DNA from 3 places in the Paenibacillus graminis genome. Region 1 is predicted to be linked to each of the others. Evidence: predicted binding sites of a transcription regulator. Region 1 holds the regulator's gene; each other region holds the start of a gene.

Region 1 (4,992 bases):
GCCGGTGCGGTTAATCCATACTGTAGTCAAGCCTGCTCTTAGTCCGCCAAGGATATCGGTTGTCAGTTTGTCACCCACCATAATTCCTTCCCCGGGCGTAATGTCCAGCAGATTCATGGCATGTGTGAAGATTCCCTTGTCCGGTTTGCCTTTGCCAAAGCTCCCCGAAATCACAACATGGTCAAAGTAAGGAACCAGTTCCGGCACTCCGTCAAGCTTCTCCTGCTGCAGCGCAGGACAACCGTTCGTCAGGAGCAGCAGCTTGACTTTTCCCTTCAGCTCATCCAGTACTTGCAGTGTTTCTTCATATATATATGGACGGCTGCGGCGTTCTGCGGCAAACTTGGCCGCCAGTGTTTCGGCAAGAGCTTCATCCTCCACACCCAGCGCAGCCAGTCCGCGGCGCCAGGATTCCTTGCGGTAGACAGGAGCCAGCTGCTCCATTTGGCGGAATTCAAGCTGTTCACCGGCCGTGAAATTTCCCCACAGCGCTTCAAACGGGTTGATTCCAATCAGCTTGGTGAACGGAAATGTCTCATACGATTCATACAAGTTCCTTGCTTCCCTGCGGACCGCTGCTTCCAGCTCCTTGGGATCGACGGAGTCTCCTGCTGCTTCACTGGCATAGCGGAACGCTTCTTCTACGCTCCGTTCATCCCAGAGCAATGTGTCATCAAGGTCAAAGAGTACGGCGGAAATCGGCATTATAGTTCTCCCTCTCCCTATGCTGGACTATATCTTTTCTATTCGTTCACTATTTCAACATGATTCTGCTTGGCAAACTGCTCCAGACGTTCAGTCATAGCCTTAATGTCATAACGGTTGATCAGTCTGGAGAACACCCACTGTGTGCGCTTGCCTTTATACTTAATAGAGACAGTGCCGCGTGTAACGGTGATCTTCTCAATATCCGCTGCCGGCAGCAGACGCTCACGGTTATATTTAATGGTGGACAGTCTGGCACGTTCTACCTTTAAATACGGTCGGCGGAAAAACAGCAGTGCCGCAAGCAGAAAATACAGCACAACTCCCAGCCAATTGGCAAGAATACCGCTGCCCCTAGCTTCATCAATGGAGCCAACTACCCAGAACATAATGCCAAGCAGCATCAGTACTGCCGGAAATACGATATTGCGGCCTTTAAAAACATCGCTGCTTTTGGCAGCGGCAGAAGAGGTTGAAGCATAGATAGACTCTTTCCCTTGCTTCTTGCGTTGCTTGTTAATTTGCTGTGTGTTGCGTTGAACCATTCTTTCCCAAGAACGGGCCATGTCAGTTCCCCCTAGTCATCCTAAAATATCTATGAAAAGGAACAGAGCATTACTAACTCCTGCCTTGTTGCCTTGTTCATGCTCTTATTTATCCACAATCTCAATGTTGTTGAGCTGAGCACGGAAGTTGCTGCGGATATTGCCCAGGTAGATCTCGCGAAGCTTGGCTCTTTCCGCAAGCTCCTCTTCACTCAGGCCGTCACTCTTCTGTTTGCGCGCCAATTCGTTGATGCGGGCGACCAATTCATCAATATTCAATGTGTTCCCCTCCCTATAAATTCATTCTAACTTTGCCATGAGAAAAAGAGCTTGTCAAGGTCTGCTCCCTGAAAGCTCTTAGCATCAATCTATGGGTACTGATTCAGTATGAATATACAGGCAAAGTCAGCACATCTCCGGCTTGAATATTACTGTTCTCTAGACCGCTTGTCCGTTTGATTCCTTCTATATATACAGCCGTTTTCATATCAGCCGGTTTGTTCTTCAGTGCAATGCTCCATAGAGTATCCCCGCGTTCAACAACGACCCTCTTTTCCTGCTTGGCCGAAGAGACGGATCCTGCAAACACATTACCCACTACCGTAAACCCTGAGATCACCAGCAGAAAAATCATAGCCAGCTTTACAATATTGTCTTTCCGGATTAATGTTCGATAGGGTGATATAAAAGATAAGAGCAGATTCTTAATATTTAGTCTGTCCATTGAAGCTGTATGGTCCTCATGAACCTCATCGTAAATACTACGGTATGTGCTGTACTTTAACATATTAATCGACCTCCAAACACTTGTTCTTACTTTCGAAATTAATATAACACGAACATGTGTTTTGATCAATAGTTTTTTCGAACAATTGTTCCCTTCTTTTGAATGCTCCTTTTTACCGGAATAAGACAGCTTATTTCACAAAATCCCTGCTATTTTAGCCAGCGTTTTAGAACTTATGTTTGTACGAACGGCAGTTCTATGTTATAATTTTCCCAAACATAATATATGGGGTTGATTCCGATGTCAAAGATTTCGAGTCGTCAGCTGGCGATCCTGGAATTTATTCGTAACGAAGTCCGCAGCAAGGGTTATCCGCCTTCTGTCCGGGAAATCGGCGAAGCTGTAGGACTGGCTTCCAGCTCCACGGTACATGGCCATCTGGACCGGCTGGAGAAGAAAGGGCTTATCCGCCGCGATCCAACGAAACCGCGTGCAATAGAATTGCTGGGTCAAGAGGATTCCGAGAATGTTCATCAGTTCGTTCAGACGGTAACACGCATTCCTGTCGTTGGAAAGGTTACTGCCGGGGTGCCAATCACAGCAACAGAGAATATTGAGGATTACTTTCCGTTGCCTACTCATTATGTAGGAGATAACAAAGTGTTCATGCTGTCCGTCCTTGGTGATAGTATGGTGGACGCAGGCATTATGAACGGTGACTACGTCATCGTCCGCCAGCAGCAGACTGCGGATAACGGCGATATCGTGGTGGCCATGACTGAAGAAGATGAAGCAACCGTTAAGACCTTCTACAAAGAGCGTGACCACATCCGCCTGCAGCCGGAGAATCCGGCTTATGAGCCTCTACGTCTGAATCGTGTCACGATTCTGGGCAGAGTTATTGGTCTATTCCGCGATATTCATTAGCATTGCATTTACTCCCCTCCATTAAGACTGCTCCGCTGGAATAGCGGGACAGTCTTTTTCCTTTTCTCCAGTCCGACCTTCCCGCGTAACCTATTTTGTTCGCCATCCAGTCTTTCCATATGCCCTTTTCACCCGATAAGAACATTTGTTCTACCCGACTCGCTGGTGCATATTATTTCAGAACTCTCCTTCCTCTCCACTCATATCCTGATCATAAAGGAGTGCTGATCACATGCCCAACTATCGAATCATTATCGATCTGTCACAGCGGATGCTGTATCTGCTGGACAATAACACTGTTATTAGAGGGTTCCCTGTAGGGATTGGCAAAATGTTAACGGTCTCTCCGGTTGGAGAATATACCATTATCAACAAACAGCGTAACCCCGGAGGCCCGTTCGGGGCCTTTTGGATGGGCCTGTCCAAACCCCATTATGGGATTCACGGAACCAATGACCCTTCCTCTATCGGCAAAATGGTCTCCCACGGCTGTATTCGGATGTACAATGAGGATGTATTGTGGCTCGCAGCCACCGTCCCCGTTGGAACCCGGGTAACCATTCGGCAATAACCAGAGAAAAGGACACCTATGCCAGACGTGCAGCAGCGTCCTCGCAGGGTGTCCTTCATGTTATAACATTTATTTTGCGCACTAACAGGAAAAGTGCAGTAATATGTCGAAACTTGTACATTGGAAAATTAAATCTTGAAAGGAAGTGCCTGGTTTGAATCAATCCAAAGTCAGAACCCACGTCGATTTTAAAGTCGAAGCACTGGGTAAGCTCTCTAACCTTTTGCTGAACAATAATCATGGAGAACGCAAAGTCAATCTGCTTACTGCGTTCGGCAGCATCGAGGGCAATGTAGCTACGAATACCAGCAGTAAAGAGGATGTATTTAATTTCAAATCACTAATGGACGATGTTATCGTAGACGAATACATCTCCTACTTGGGTGCTGAGCATCCTGAAAAATCATTCAACTATAATTTTGTTGTCCTGGACAACGTGATTGTACGTCCTTTTGCCAGTTATGGGACTGAAATTGAATATAAGCAGCTTATTGTCTATGCGGATCAAATTACCGCCTTTAACTTTCTGTAAAGCTGTACATCTCTACATATTGAAGCAATAAACAGCTTGTGCCTCCTGGTATACATCACCATGGCCCGCAGAATAAAATCACGGAGGCACTTAGCTTTATTGCCGCGTCTGCTCATATCCGAGTTCATCCAGTATACCTTCTGCCAGTGCGAGCTGAACCTCTCCGGGTTCCTTCAGCTTTCTGGCATGGACCACTGCGCTTTTAACCACTTTTTCAATCAGCCGCCGGCCCTGTTCTCTGGTAATGGACACTTCCACTCCAGAGCGCCCCACCACTTCCGATAAGCAGAAGAATGCAATCCGCATACTGTAATTTTCCCGGCTTAAAAAGTAGAACAGATAAGGGATATTCTTCAGCAGACGATCTACCCAGTTCGTGATCTCACGGATCTGATAAATTTCTCTCCGGTCTAGCTCATACCCGTTAAAGATCAGGGTTACCTTTCCGCGCAGCCTTTTCTTTTCGTACTTTTTGAACTCCCGCAGATAATTCTCCAGCCGCCCCTTTTCTACATCTTCCCTGGATACATTCAGGACGGTTATCCCTTCCGTATCCGCATTTCGTGCTGGCGTTACTGCAATATCTCCAGTTTCCTGCTGCTTTGGCAGCCCCAGCCGCAACCGCAAACTCTCTTCCATTCCCGTCACCTTCCAGTTATGTAGATTAAGATACCTCTTATCATTGAAAAGGCACCCCGAAGGATGCCCTGAATCCCAAGACTTCTGCTGCTAAGCCCCAAGCTAACTACAGAATGCTGCGGAGTAACCGGATTGCTGCAGCATTTAAACGCAATGCTTCACGTATGGAAGCTCTCGCAGCCAGCAGTTCGCGTCTGGCCCGGCTGGGATTGGGTACCCGCCGTAAATTTTCATTGATTTCTTCCAGTCTCTCCAGCAAAATAGCTCTTTGCGCACGCAGCAAATTCAGCGCTCTGCGGATTCTTGCACGCTCGCGTTCTGTCATCATTTACACCTCTTTTACGTT
Region 2 (4,992 bases), 1.1 Mb from region 1:
AGCTCCCGCTGCTCCATTGTCAGCACATCCGCCCCGCCTGTGGCAACAATCAGGTCTTTGCTCCAGTTATACAGGATTTTGGTCATGTGGAACACTCCCGGCTGACCGGACACCACGATAAGCGGTTGATCCCGCAGCTCCCAGCCATCGCAGTAGGGACAGTTGAAAAGGCTTCGCCCATAATGCTCGCTTAACCCGGGAATGTCGGGCATAATCTCGCGCAGCCCCGTAGCGATCAGCACCTTGCGGGCCGTAACGGAGCCGCCGTTTTCTGTCGCGATTAAAAATTCATTGCCGGCCCGGCAGACATCAGTGACTTGGAAAGATTGCCTAGTAACCGACGGATACCGCAGCACCTCTTCATAGGCCATACGCCGGAATTCAGCCGGTGTCACGCCATCTCTGGTAATAAATCCGTGGGAGGCATGAGTTACTCCGTTTCTGGGCTGATTGTCGTCGAACACAATTACCTTCCGCCTCGCTCTGCCGAGCACCAAAGCCGCATTTAATCCTGCCGGTCCCCCGCCAATAATTGCACAGTCGTAACTCATCCTGCTTCTCCTGAAGCCAGAGCGCGCAGAGTACCTGCCGGAAGAATCCCTGTCTCCTTATACTTTAAGGTACCGTCCTGAAAAATAAGCGTGGAGGGAATACTCATAATCCCATACTGGGCGGACGTTACCGGATTTTCATCCACATTGACTTTAATGACACTAACCTTCCCTTCTGCCTCCTTCGCAAAAGCCTCCAAAACAGGAGCAAACATTCTGCACGGCCCACACCAGGAAGCCCAAAAGTTCACTACTGTTACTCCATTTCCCTGAACCAGCTGATTAAAATTCTGATCTGTAGCATGTTGAATTGCCATTGCTATCGCCCTCCTATTATAACCTTTAGAGACTGATTATATCCTTTATTGAAATAAAAGCATTAAATAAAGGACTTAATATATCTATAATATACCGGATAATTCAGTATGTCAAATCAACTATACACAGCTCCCTTCCACTGAAGGGGGGTTGCTGTCGGGAAAGTCTCGACAGACTGAGATGTCTTGCAATAGCGAAAATCACTTCGTAGAAACTTGCCTGTCGGTGGGTAGAATATCAAACCAGAAACATGATTTGGCTTTTGCTGGGTATGCAGCACATACCAGGCGGTAATGAGTTCCGTCTGCGGGGTAATATTCCACACACCCTGTAAGGGTAATCTCTTTGCTCCATCAGCGTGTACGGAACATGGGGGATGTCCAGCCGCTCCATGATCTTGCTAGCTATCACCTCATTGTACGGTTCTGGTTAGGCGCCCCGCTCCCCCCTTTGACCCAGACAATGTTTTCTTCTGAAAGGAATCTCACTTATATGAATCAAGAGCCGCAAAAGAATTTTCCACTCAACGGTTTTCCGATAGTCCAAAAAAATATGTAAAAAGCTCTTGAACCGTCACAAGGACAATTCAAGAGCTTATTCATTGTTAAAATAATGCGGTCGAGAGGACTCGAACCTCCACGGTATTGCTACCACACGGACCTGAACCGTGCGCGTCTGCCAATTCCGCCACGACCGCATATCATTAGACTCGCTTTCGCGGTCACAAGATAGATCATACCATGCAGGAATTACGAAGTCAATATCTTTTCGTAATTTTTTTATATTCATAAATTTTTGTATAAATATTGCTTTTATTTGCTGGTTAGGAGTATAATGAGAACAAAGGTTCGCATACTATAAATGAGGTGATTTATATGGCGACTACCAAGAGAAGTACACTAAATGCACCATTGATCCCAGAAGATATAACCAAAGACGAAAAGTCACTTGTCCGGAGCTATTTGCTGCTTACGTTCATTCATAAAGTATTTGAACGCGATTGCCGTGTCATCGGCAGGAGCGGATTGTTCAAGACGCCGCAGCTGTATATGGAGCTGGTGTCTGGTGCAACGAAGAAGACTTCTCTTATGCTGCAGGAGGTCACCCGTGAACTCACCGCGCATAATTTGAAGATCACAACCATCCGCCAGGATCAGCGTGGTGTAGAGGCCCAGTATTCCTGCCGCGGATACGCCGGAGAGATGAATATTCCATGGCCGGGCTTCCGTAATGAAATGATGCTGCGGATGCGTGCCTACCTCGGTCTGAATCCTGAGCTTAATGTGCTTCCCAGAGAAGAAGCGGTGGAGCAGATGGCTCTATCGATTTAAGATCTGCCTAGACGCTGCAACAGCCCCGTCCATAACCGGACGGGGCTGTTAGTGCTGCTGTAAGTTATATATTCTCCGGCCCTTGTCTGGGTTCGGCGAAGGGCTGGTATATATAGTTGCGGTCCAGCTTCACAACCCGCTTATTGGGCCGGCGGATCATCACCTGCGACTCGTCCCAGGCCAGCACAATCCCTTTTACATCATTGCTCTCCAATCCGTCGCGTACAACACGTATCTTCTCACCGGAAATCCGGTAGGCATCCAGCTGTTCATCACTGATCATAAGACTGAAGTCACCTTTCCTTTCCAACACATCAATTCCGTAATCCAGCCGTGAAAAAGACCCAAATGAGTAATCATCCGGGTCTAGTTGCTTGCAGATCAATCCTTTTATCTTATGAAGTTCTTATATCAGCGCTTCATTCTTCTCAAACCAGAAGTCAAGAACTTTAGCGGACATCACACGTTGCTCCAAATACTCCACCTGATGATCACTGAATTTCTGTCTCCAGTTGAAGGACAGCTCTTCACACAGACTTGTGATGGTCAAAAGCTCAGACCAAGCGACATAACGTTTGTACCAGAAAAACTGAGGATGTTCGATCATATAGGGATACAGATCGTCGAATTCCGTATGTTTGCAATCCAGCGCACGCTCGAAGTGATCCTTGGCCTCGGTTAGTTTATCAATAAAAAATTGCTCTGTCACCGGTTCTTTCCCCATTGTGACGCCTCCTCTCTCATGTCTAATTTTTATTATAAAGGAAAAGTTATAGAGTGAAAAGCAGATGTTTTAAAAATAGGCTAAGTTCCTCTAATTGTCACCCTTTACTCGTCAAAGACAATTTTTCCTTCACTCAGTGACATAATGCGGACAAGCGACTCCAGCCGGATCCCCTGTTCCCGGATGGTTCTGGCCCCTGCCTGGAAGCTTTTCTCTACGACTACACCGAGTCCGACCAGTTCGGCACCGGAACGGTGGATGATTTTAATCAGACCTCGCGCAGCATCGCCGTTAGCAATGATATCATCAATAAACAGCACCTTGTCGTCCGGGGAAATAAACTGCCGGGAGAGCATAATGTCTGTAACGATGCCTTTGGTGAACGAAGGAACTCTTTCACAGAGCGCATCCGGATCAGCGAGCAGCGTTTTTTTGCGGCGGGCAAAAACCAGCGGCACCTTCAACTCATAAGCGGTGGCAAATGCCACGGCAATACCCGAGGATTCCACGGTAACCACACGGGTAACTCCAGCATCAGCAAATCTCCCGGCAAACTCCCGTCCCATTTCCATCGTCAGCATAGGATCAACCTGGTGGTTGAGCAGAGCATCCAGCTTTAGCACCTGATCGGAAAGGACAACCCCTTCCTCCAAAATCCGTTTTTTCAATAATTCCATGTTATGAACCTCCATTACCCTTTATAATTCCAGACATTCCGCTGTAACCACTTCATATAAGTATTAGGCGGAAGTCATGTCCTTCTGCTCAACATCATAACCTGTACTATATGGACTGCACAAGGCTATCCTTGGTATAGCTATTTTTATCTTGGCAGCATTTTTAAGGAGGGAGCCATGAAATCCCATGTCCGCACACTGCAAATCGCCTTTACCTATATTGGTACTATCGTAGGCGCCGGTTTCGCTACCGGCCAGGAAATCCTCCGTTTCTTCACACGTTATGGACACTGGGCGGTGCTGACCATCCTGTTCTCCACCGTCCTGTTTATCTGGCTCGGCACCAAAATGATGATCATCGCCCGGCGCGTTCAAGCAGAGTCTTATGAGGATTTCAACCGCCATCTTTTCGGTGAACGTACCGGGAGAAGCATCAGCCTGTTCACCATGATTATCCTGATTGGCGTGAACAGCATTATGCTGGCCGGGGCCGGAGCTATTTTTCAGGAGCATCTCGGAATGCCCTATCAGGCTGGGCTTCTGTTGACCATTCTGGGTTCCTACCTGCTGCTGAAGCGCGGAATTTCAGGTATCCTGCAGATCAACAGCCTGGTGGTGCCGTTAATGCTTACTCTGTCGCTAATTATTATTTTTAATACGCTGGGCGTGCCCGGTGCGGAACGTTTTTTGTTCCTTCCGACGGATCACAGCTTCTTTGGCGCCTGGATGTCCCCCCTGCTCTATACGGCGTTCAATCTCGGAATGGCCCAAGCCGTACTGGTGCCGCTGGCCCGGCATACGAATGATGAAAAAGCTCTGCTGCGCGGCGGGATTCTCGGGGGGATAGGTATTGGCTTCATGCTGCTCGCGGCACATTTTGCCATGAGCTCGCAAATGCCGGGCATCCTTCAGTATGAGATTCCAATGGGCACCATCGCCATCCGTCTTGGCCCTGCCGTACAGAGTATCTATCTCCTGCTGATTTTCATGGAGATCTTCAGCACTTTTGTCGCTGATATCTTTGGTGTCGGCGTACAGCTTCAACAGCGCCTGCCGGTCGCCCCTGTCCTCGTGACTCCACTCTTGATGCTGATCTGCTACGTGTTCAGCCAGTTTGGCTTCAGCTCGCTTCTGTCTATATTTTACCCTATCTTCGGCGCAGTGTCGCTGGTATGGGTCGTAATGCTGCTGCGTGCCCCAATGTCCCCGCCTCCAGGCCCGGCAGATCCTCCTCCAGGCAAGGAGGGTAAAGGGATCACTATCGCCGCTGTTAAACCAGTGATCCGGATTACACGAAAATAACGGCTGCCGCTGGAAGCGAACCTGCTCTGTACATATACTAAGAGGGTAATGTTGAAACATTCCTCTGGGTGAACGAACAGGACCGGATC
Region 3 (4,992 bases), 1.4 Mb from region 1:
TACAGATTGGGACCGAAAACCAGTTTATTTGGCCTACAGTCTACACCAAAGACCCACCGATACCCGCTGTTTGCAGCCACATTTGGAAAAAGCAAGACAGATCCTGGGGAAGCTTCCGAGGGCGGTGATTGCGGATGCAGGCTACGGCAGTGAAGAGAACTATGCGTATTTGGAAAACGAACACGTGAAGGCCGTGGTCAAATACGGGAGCTACCACAAAGAAAAGAGCAAAGCCTGGAAAGAGAGTATCGGAAAGATTGAGAACTGGACGTACGAAGCCGGGGATACATGGACATGCCCAGCCGGACAAACGTTGCATTTCCGCAAAGAAAGCAAGGAAACGTTGGAGAGCGGATATAAAATCAGAAAACGTCATTACCGTAGCCCAAGTTGCGCTGGTTGCCTACTGAAGGAACGTTGTACAAAAACGACGGGAAATCGGGAAGTGGTCGTCAGTTTGGAACGGCTGCGGTACCAAAGTCAGGCTCGGGAGATTCTACGGAGTGAAGAAGGTTACGATTTGGCCGTGCGCCGGATGACAGAACCGGAGAGTGTGTTTGGACAACTGAAGAACAACCGGGGCTTCCGGCGATTTCTGCTTCGAGGGATGGAAAAAGTGACCCTCGAAGTCGGGTGGCTTTCCCTCGCCCATAATCTGCTAAAGCAAGCAGCCAATGACCAAGAACGCAGAGCAGCGATTCTCCAGTAACGGGAGAATCGCTGCTCTGCTCACTTTTTGTGGTTTTAAGAATGAAGAGAACTGTCCCCCTTCATAGAAAATCTACTTTTGGGACAGCCCCTTTTCTGTCTGAAGCAAACCCACACAGAATTTGGCAGCCCCTCTTCCCGGTCCGGCCCAAGGTTTTCTTCTGAAACGGGGTATAATAACTTCACAGCGGAAAGACATCACTTGGTGAAAAGGAGAAGAGGGGACGATGAATTGGATATACTTTGCGAAGCTGTTCAGGACAAGATTTCAAGCAGGCTGCCTGGCCAAAAGGCTGGAACAGGACGGCTGGATCTACGGCTACCATGACCCGCGTTTTGTGGAAATATACCGTTCGCGCAAGGGCCGGTATGGGGTTCGTTTCCTTCCCTGACTCATTAATCAAAATCATCCTTGACTTTTGACCCGGATATAATGTATATTATCTATTGTCGCTGTTTGAATATGATTACTGACGCGGGGTGGAGCAGCCCGGTAGCTCGTCGGGCTCATAACCCGAAGGCCGCAGGTTCAAATCCTGCCCCCGCAACCAATTTTATTTTCTCAGACAGCCATTGTATATACGGAATCCTAGATCCGGGCCCTTAGCTCAGTTGGTTAGAGCGGTCGGCTCATAACCGATTGGTCACAGGTTCGAGTCCTGTAGGGCCCACTTCACTAAACCCCTTGCCTAGCAAGGGGTTTTTACTATTATGTAGGCTGTAAAGGAATAGAAGCGGGAGGTTTACATAAGCTGTTTTAGGTTTCCTTTTGAAGCGGGGCACATTCTTCAAGGAGCTTGGTCGGGATAATCCTCATTGTTATATTTCTATTCCAATCTCCAGCAGCTGCAGTCTTACAGGCATCACCTGTTTGAGATGATCCAGTTCCACACGGAGGCTGTCATCAAGCTTATCGGTTTCGAGTACTAGTTCTGGCTGCTGCGATAAGGTTTGCAAGAGCTCAAGAAGAATAACAAGTCCCTTTTCACCGAAATTTCTAACCCGTCTCAGTTCTCCAATCGTGGCATTCTGCACTTTATCAATAGAAGAATAGTTGTTTTCGTTCAGGGAGTTGAGGATTCTGGATATGCTCTTGTCATAGGGGGCAGGAGCGGCAAGACGCAGGAAATAAATTGGGAATGGGTAAAACGCTTTAGCTACCGGAATATAAAAGAGCAGAGGGATATCGTGCGGCAGGGTTATTTTCAAATACTGTCACCTCCTTGTCTAGTTGCTTGCGGTATATATAATTACATTAAATACATGATAAATTCTTGATTATGTAAAAAATACTCAGGTTTTTGCGATTATAGTATTATTTACACGGATTTAAACAAACAAAAACATTTTTGTGTTATAAAATATGACGAACTATTGACAGAGGGAAAGATAGCTTGTTTATGGTTCAAGTTCGACTGGGGAATAACAGGTACCGTGTTAAGCAGCGAGGGGATTGTGTGGACGCATGGGATATTCTGAATTATAGAGTGATAAGGGGGGAGAATATGACTGAGCAAGATGAGAAAATCCGGGAGCTGGAGCGCCGCATTACTGTATTGGAGAACTACCCGAAACCTCCGCATTCCGGCGGTAAAACCTGGGTGTGGACTATGCTTGGAATTGTATTGGCATTATTTCTTGTAATGACCGCTGTCGGTGTTATTCAATTTGTAAGTGCAGGCTGATGCTGGGCCGTCTCAATCAACAGAAATCATATCTATGGGCCCTGCCGGATAACGGCAGGGTCACCTTTGGGTTCTCCGGCTAGATTGTATTGCTTAGTAGTTAAGACATCAATCATCTTGCGGCTCCTGCAATAGGATGGAGAAGGTCTGGGTTTCATGGTCTACTTCAATGGCTTCGATGCCGACAAAATCCGGAATTTCGGGGTGTACTGCGTCCACGCTGTAATCCGGGTGGGTCAATAATAGCTGGATAACTTGGATGGCTTCCATACTGCTCCCCCTTACGGGTTAATTTTGCCTTTTAGTCTGGAGGCTCGCTCTGCATGATGTGTATTATTATCTCCGCTGCATTTACCGAATATGTCTGTGGATTAATTTTCTGTCCTCGTTCCGCTCCATAACGGCTATCAGCTGTCCCTGGAACATCCGGCGCTGAATCTGATCAATCCGCTGCAGAGCCAGCTCGCAAGGGACCTGAAAAGCTGCAGCAAGCTTCAGAATCGCATCTTCCCGCAGCTCAGGCAGTGCCATCTTCGAGATCATGGAGTAAGGCATGGCCGCATACAGAATAAACCGCTCTGATTCATCCTTCTCTGCTTGCGTGAATTGCTCAGGCATCAGTGTGTGGCTGCCGGCATGACGGAGCAGGTGGCAAAGCTCATGCAGGAATTCCAGGCGCTGCAGTTCCTCAGGTAGCCGGTTATCGATGAACATGCTGTACATGCCGGCAGAGGCCTCAATCCCTTTACTCCTGACATCCAGGTAATGAACCCAGATATTCAGTCGCTCGGCAATATATGCAATCGATATTTGTGCCGGCTCCATGATCTCCAGCCGTTCATACAGATCCTCCGTCCACTTCTCAAGAGCAGTCATTTGATAATAAGAATGCATGTGATTCACCTCAAATATAAGATCGTATGTTCGTATTTATGGTCAAAAGAAAAGCCCGAAGGGCTTAGTGGGTTCTGCGAACCTGTGTTCTTATGTATCTAAGCATAAAGCAATCAAACCTTAATATCAAGTGTTTTTCCTAAGTTTGGGTCTAAGCTCTGTGCAAGCATTTGTGTAATATTCTGACCCTGGATTTCAGCCTGATTCTTGGCAATGCTGAGCACCTGAAAGCCCACAGCCTGTTTCAGACTGCTCTGGTTCATCGATACAGATAGAGCGGCAATGTCCATTTTCGCACCTCCTAAACAAAGTTAGTGAGCGTAATGCCCTGAGTTCCGTAAAACCTGCTTCGAAAAAAAGCTTAGGTTCTATGGCTCCCCTTAGTATATCGACTGTACGGGCACAATTGATTAGGTGAATGGTATTTCTTTGCCAATTGGCCCATACGGCATGTTTGCTTTCTACATATTCTGTGCTGTAGTCAATATTTATTAGGAGGAATGAATGGTGGGAGCAGATTATGGTTGCGGTTGTGGCAATAATGTTGGTGGAGTGAATCAAGGACCTCCAGTAGTGCCGGTTTGCAGTCCTTTTACTTCGACAGGTGCGATTCTGGTATTGTTCATTTTGCTGGTTATTATCACTAAAGCCTGTATATTCTAAACATTCGCTCAGCGAGTGCTGCCCTGTCTGGCGGTTGCCGGATAGGGCTATTTCTTTTTCCTGCGGACAGAAGGTCCGATCTGGCGTTTGATTTTACCTGTGGCCTCATCCGTTTCAACAATATATAGTTCCTTGACCGTTCCTGAAAGCGCGAACCACTCTTTTAAGGCCTCCTCTTCAGACATAGGGCCATACAGTTTTTTTCCCCGATAACAGATATAGAACACTCTGGCTCTCCGCGTGTGGAATAATATCCCACCTATTTTACGCCTTTTATCTGTATTGTTGCATAAGGAACATTTGTTCGCATATAATACATACAAATGTTCCTGTTTCTCTAAGGGGAGGGATTTCATGTGAGCACAAAGGATATGGAAAAGCTGCTCGGACAGGTGATCGAGATCATTTACGAGGATAAAGCCGGTAACATCACTCAGCGGAGAATAGAGGTGCTTGGCCTCAAAGGCGGGCTGCTCCGGGCTGGTTGTCTGGCCACAGGCAGCCCGCGGATGTTCCGGGTAGAACGGATACTGGCCTGGCAGCCGGTCAAAGGAAGGCGTGCCGGGTGATACAGCGCCAAGCTGCTGCGGATTCATTCAGGAACCATTATCCTCCGTTATTTGAACATGAATTCTACCCGGGTACCGTCGGGCAGTCCCTCCAGTTGGTTGCCAACCCAGCTTCCGGCACCACGGTTGTCGCTAGGCGTTATGTATTCAATGTCGGCCCCGCTGCCGCCTTCCTCGCACATGGCCATCGGCCATTCGTCACGGTCATAGCCTTTTTTGGTGGGAACCCCCTTCAGAGATTCCTTGCGGTTTTCGTCTGCTTCCTGCCGGTCAATAGTGCAGATACTAGACTCTCCGCTGCGGATGGCTTCCTGAATGTGCCGGGCTGTCTCCGGGAACCGTTCACTCGGGAACCTCAACTGGACTACGTCTGTCTCTTCTGCAGCCGGCTGGCTGCCAGGCAGATTGCCGTTCTGTTCGAACCAGTAAGCGGCAATGAGGAGCAGCACTGTGATGATGAGACTTGGGATGAA

Evidence for each region. Region 1 encodes LexA, which represses DNA repair genes until DNA is damaged. Its sites were predicted from a motif close to CGAACATATGTTCG; they were not measured.
Region 2: the regulator LexA is predicted to act here: its motif matches at 1,707-1,720, upstream of PGRAT_RS11540 (YhjD family protein).
Region 3: the regulator LexA is predicted to act here: its motif matches at 3,299-3,312, upstream of PGRAT_RS23220 (ImmA/IrrE family metallo-endopeptidase).

The regions. Positions count from the first base shown of each region.
Region 1 covers NZ_CP009287.1:3,967,133-3,972,124, forward strand. Annotated here, with positions in the region: gene PGRAT_RS16615 (HAD family hydrolase) at 1-705, opposite strand, end outside; gene PGRAT_RS16620 (hypothetical protein) at 744-1,271, opposite strand; gene PGRAT_RS32445 (DUF896 domain-containing protein) at 1,356-1,529, opposite strand; gene PGRAT_RS16625 (LysM peptidoglycan-binding domain-containing protein) at 1,633-2,037, opposite strand; gene lexA (transcriptional repressor LexA) at 2,278-2,904, shown strand; gene PGRAT_RS16635 (L,D-transpeptidase) at 3,137-3,475, shown strand; gene PGRAT_RS16640 (hypothetical protein) at 3,630-4,007, shown strand; gene PGRAT_RS16645 (hypothetical protein) at 4,104-4,646, opposite strand; gene PGRAT_RS16650 (hypothetical protein) at 4,753-4,974, opposite strand.
Region 2 covers NZ_CP009287.1:2,837,020-2,842,011, reverse strand. Annotated here, with positions in the region: gene PGRAT_RS11555 (NAD(P)/FAD-dependent oxidoreductase) at 1-551, opposite strand, end outside; gene trxA (thioredoxin) at 548-874, opposite strand; tRNA gene PGRAT_RS11545 (tRNA-Leu) at 1,483-1,566, opposite strand; gene PGRAT_RS11540 (YhjD family protein) at 1,745-2,200, shown strand; gene PGRAT_RS11535 (hypothetical protein) at 2,265-2,483, opposite strand; gene PGRAT_RS11530 (hypothetical protein) at 2,607-2,924, opposite strand; gene PGRAT_RS11525 (xanthine phosphoribosyltransferase) at 3,029-3,601, opposite strand; gene PGRAT_RS11520 (YkvI family membrane protein) at 3,779-4,903, shown strand.
Region 3 covers NZ_CP009287.1:5,369,587-5,374,578, reverse strand. Annotated here, with positions in the region: partial or broken gene PGRAT_RS34980 (IS1182 family transposase) at 1-709, shown strand, start outside; gene PGRAT_RS33780 (hypothetical protein) at 936-1,100, shown strand; tRNA gene PGRAT_RS23240 (tRNA-Met) at 1,183-1,259, shown strand; tRNA gene PGRAT_RS23235 (tRNA-Ile) at 1,306-1,379, shown strand; gene PGRAT_RS23230 (hypothetical protein) at 1,528-1,917, opposite strand; gene PGRAT_RS23225 (hypothetical protein) at 2,214-2,393, shown strand; gene PGRAT_RS33475 (hypothetical protein) at 2,502-2,663, opposite strand; gene PGRAT_RS23220 (ImmA/IrrE family metallo-endopeptidase) at 2,745-3,287, opposite strand; gene PGRAT_RS32620 (YjfB family protein) at 3,401-3,577, opposite strand; gene PGRAT_RS23210 (hypothetical protein) at 4,307-4,519, shown strand; gene PGRAT_RS23205 (NucA/NucB deoxyribonuclease domain-containing protein) at 4,567-4,992, opposite strand, start outside.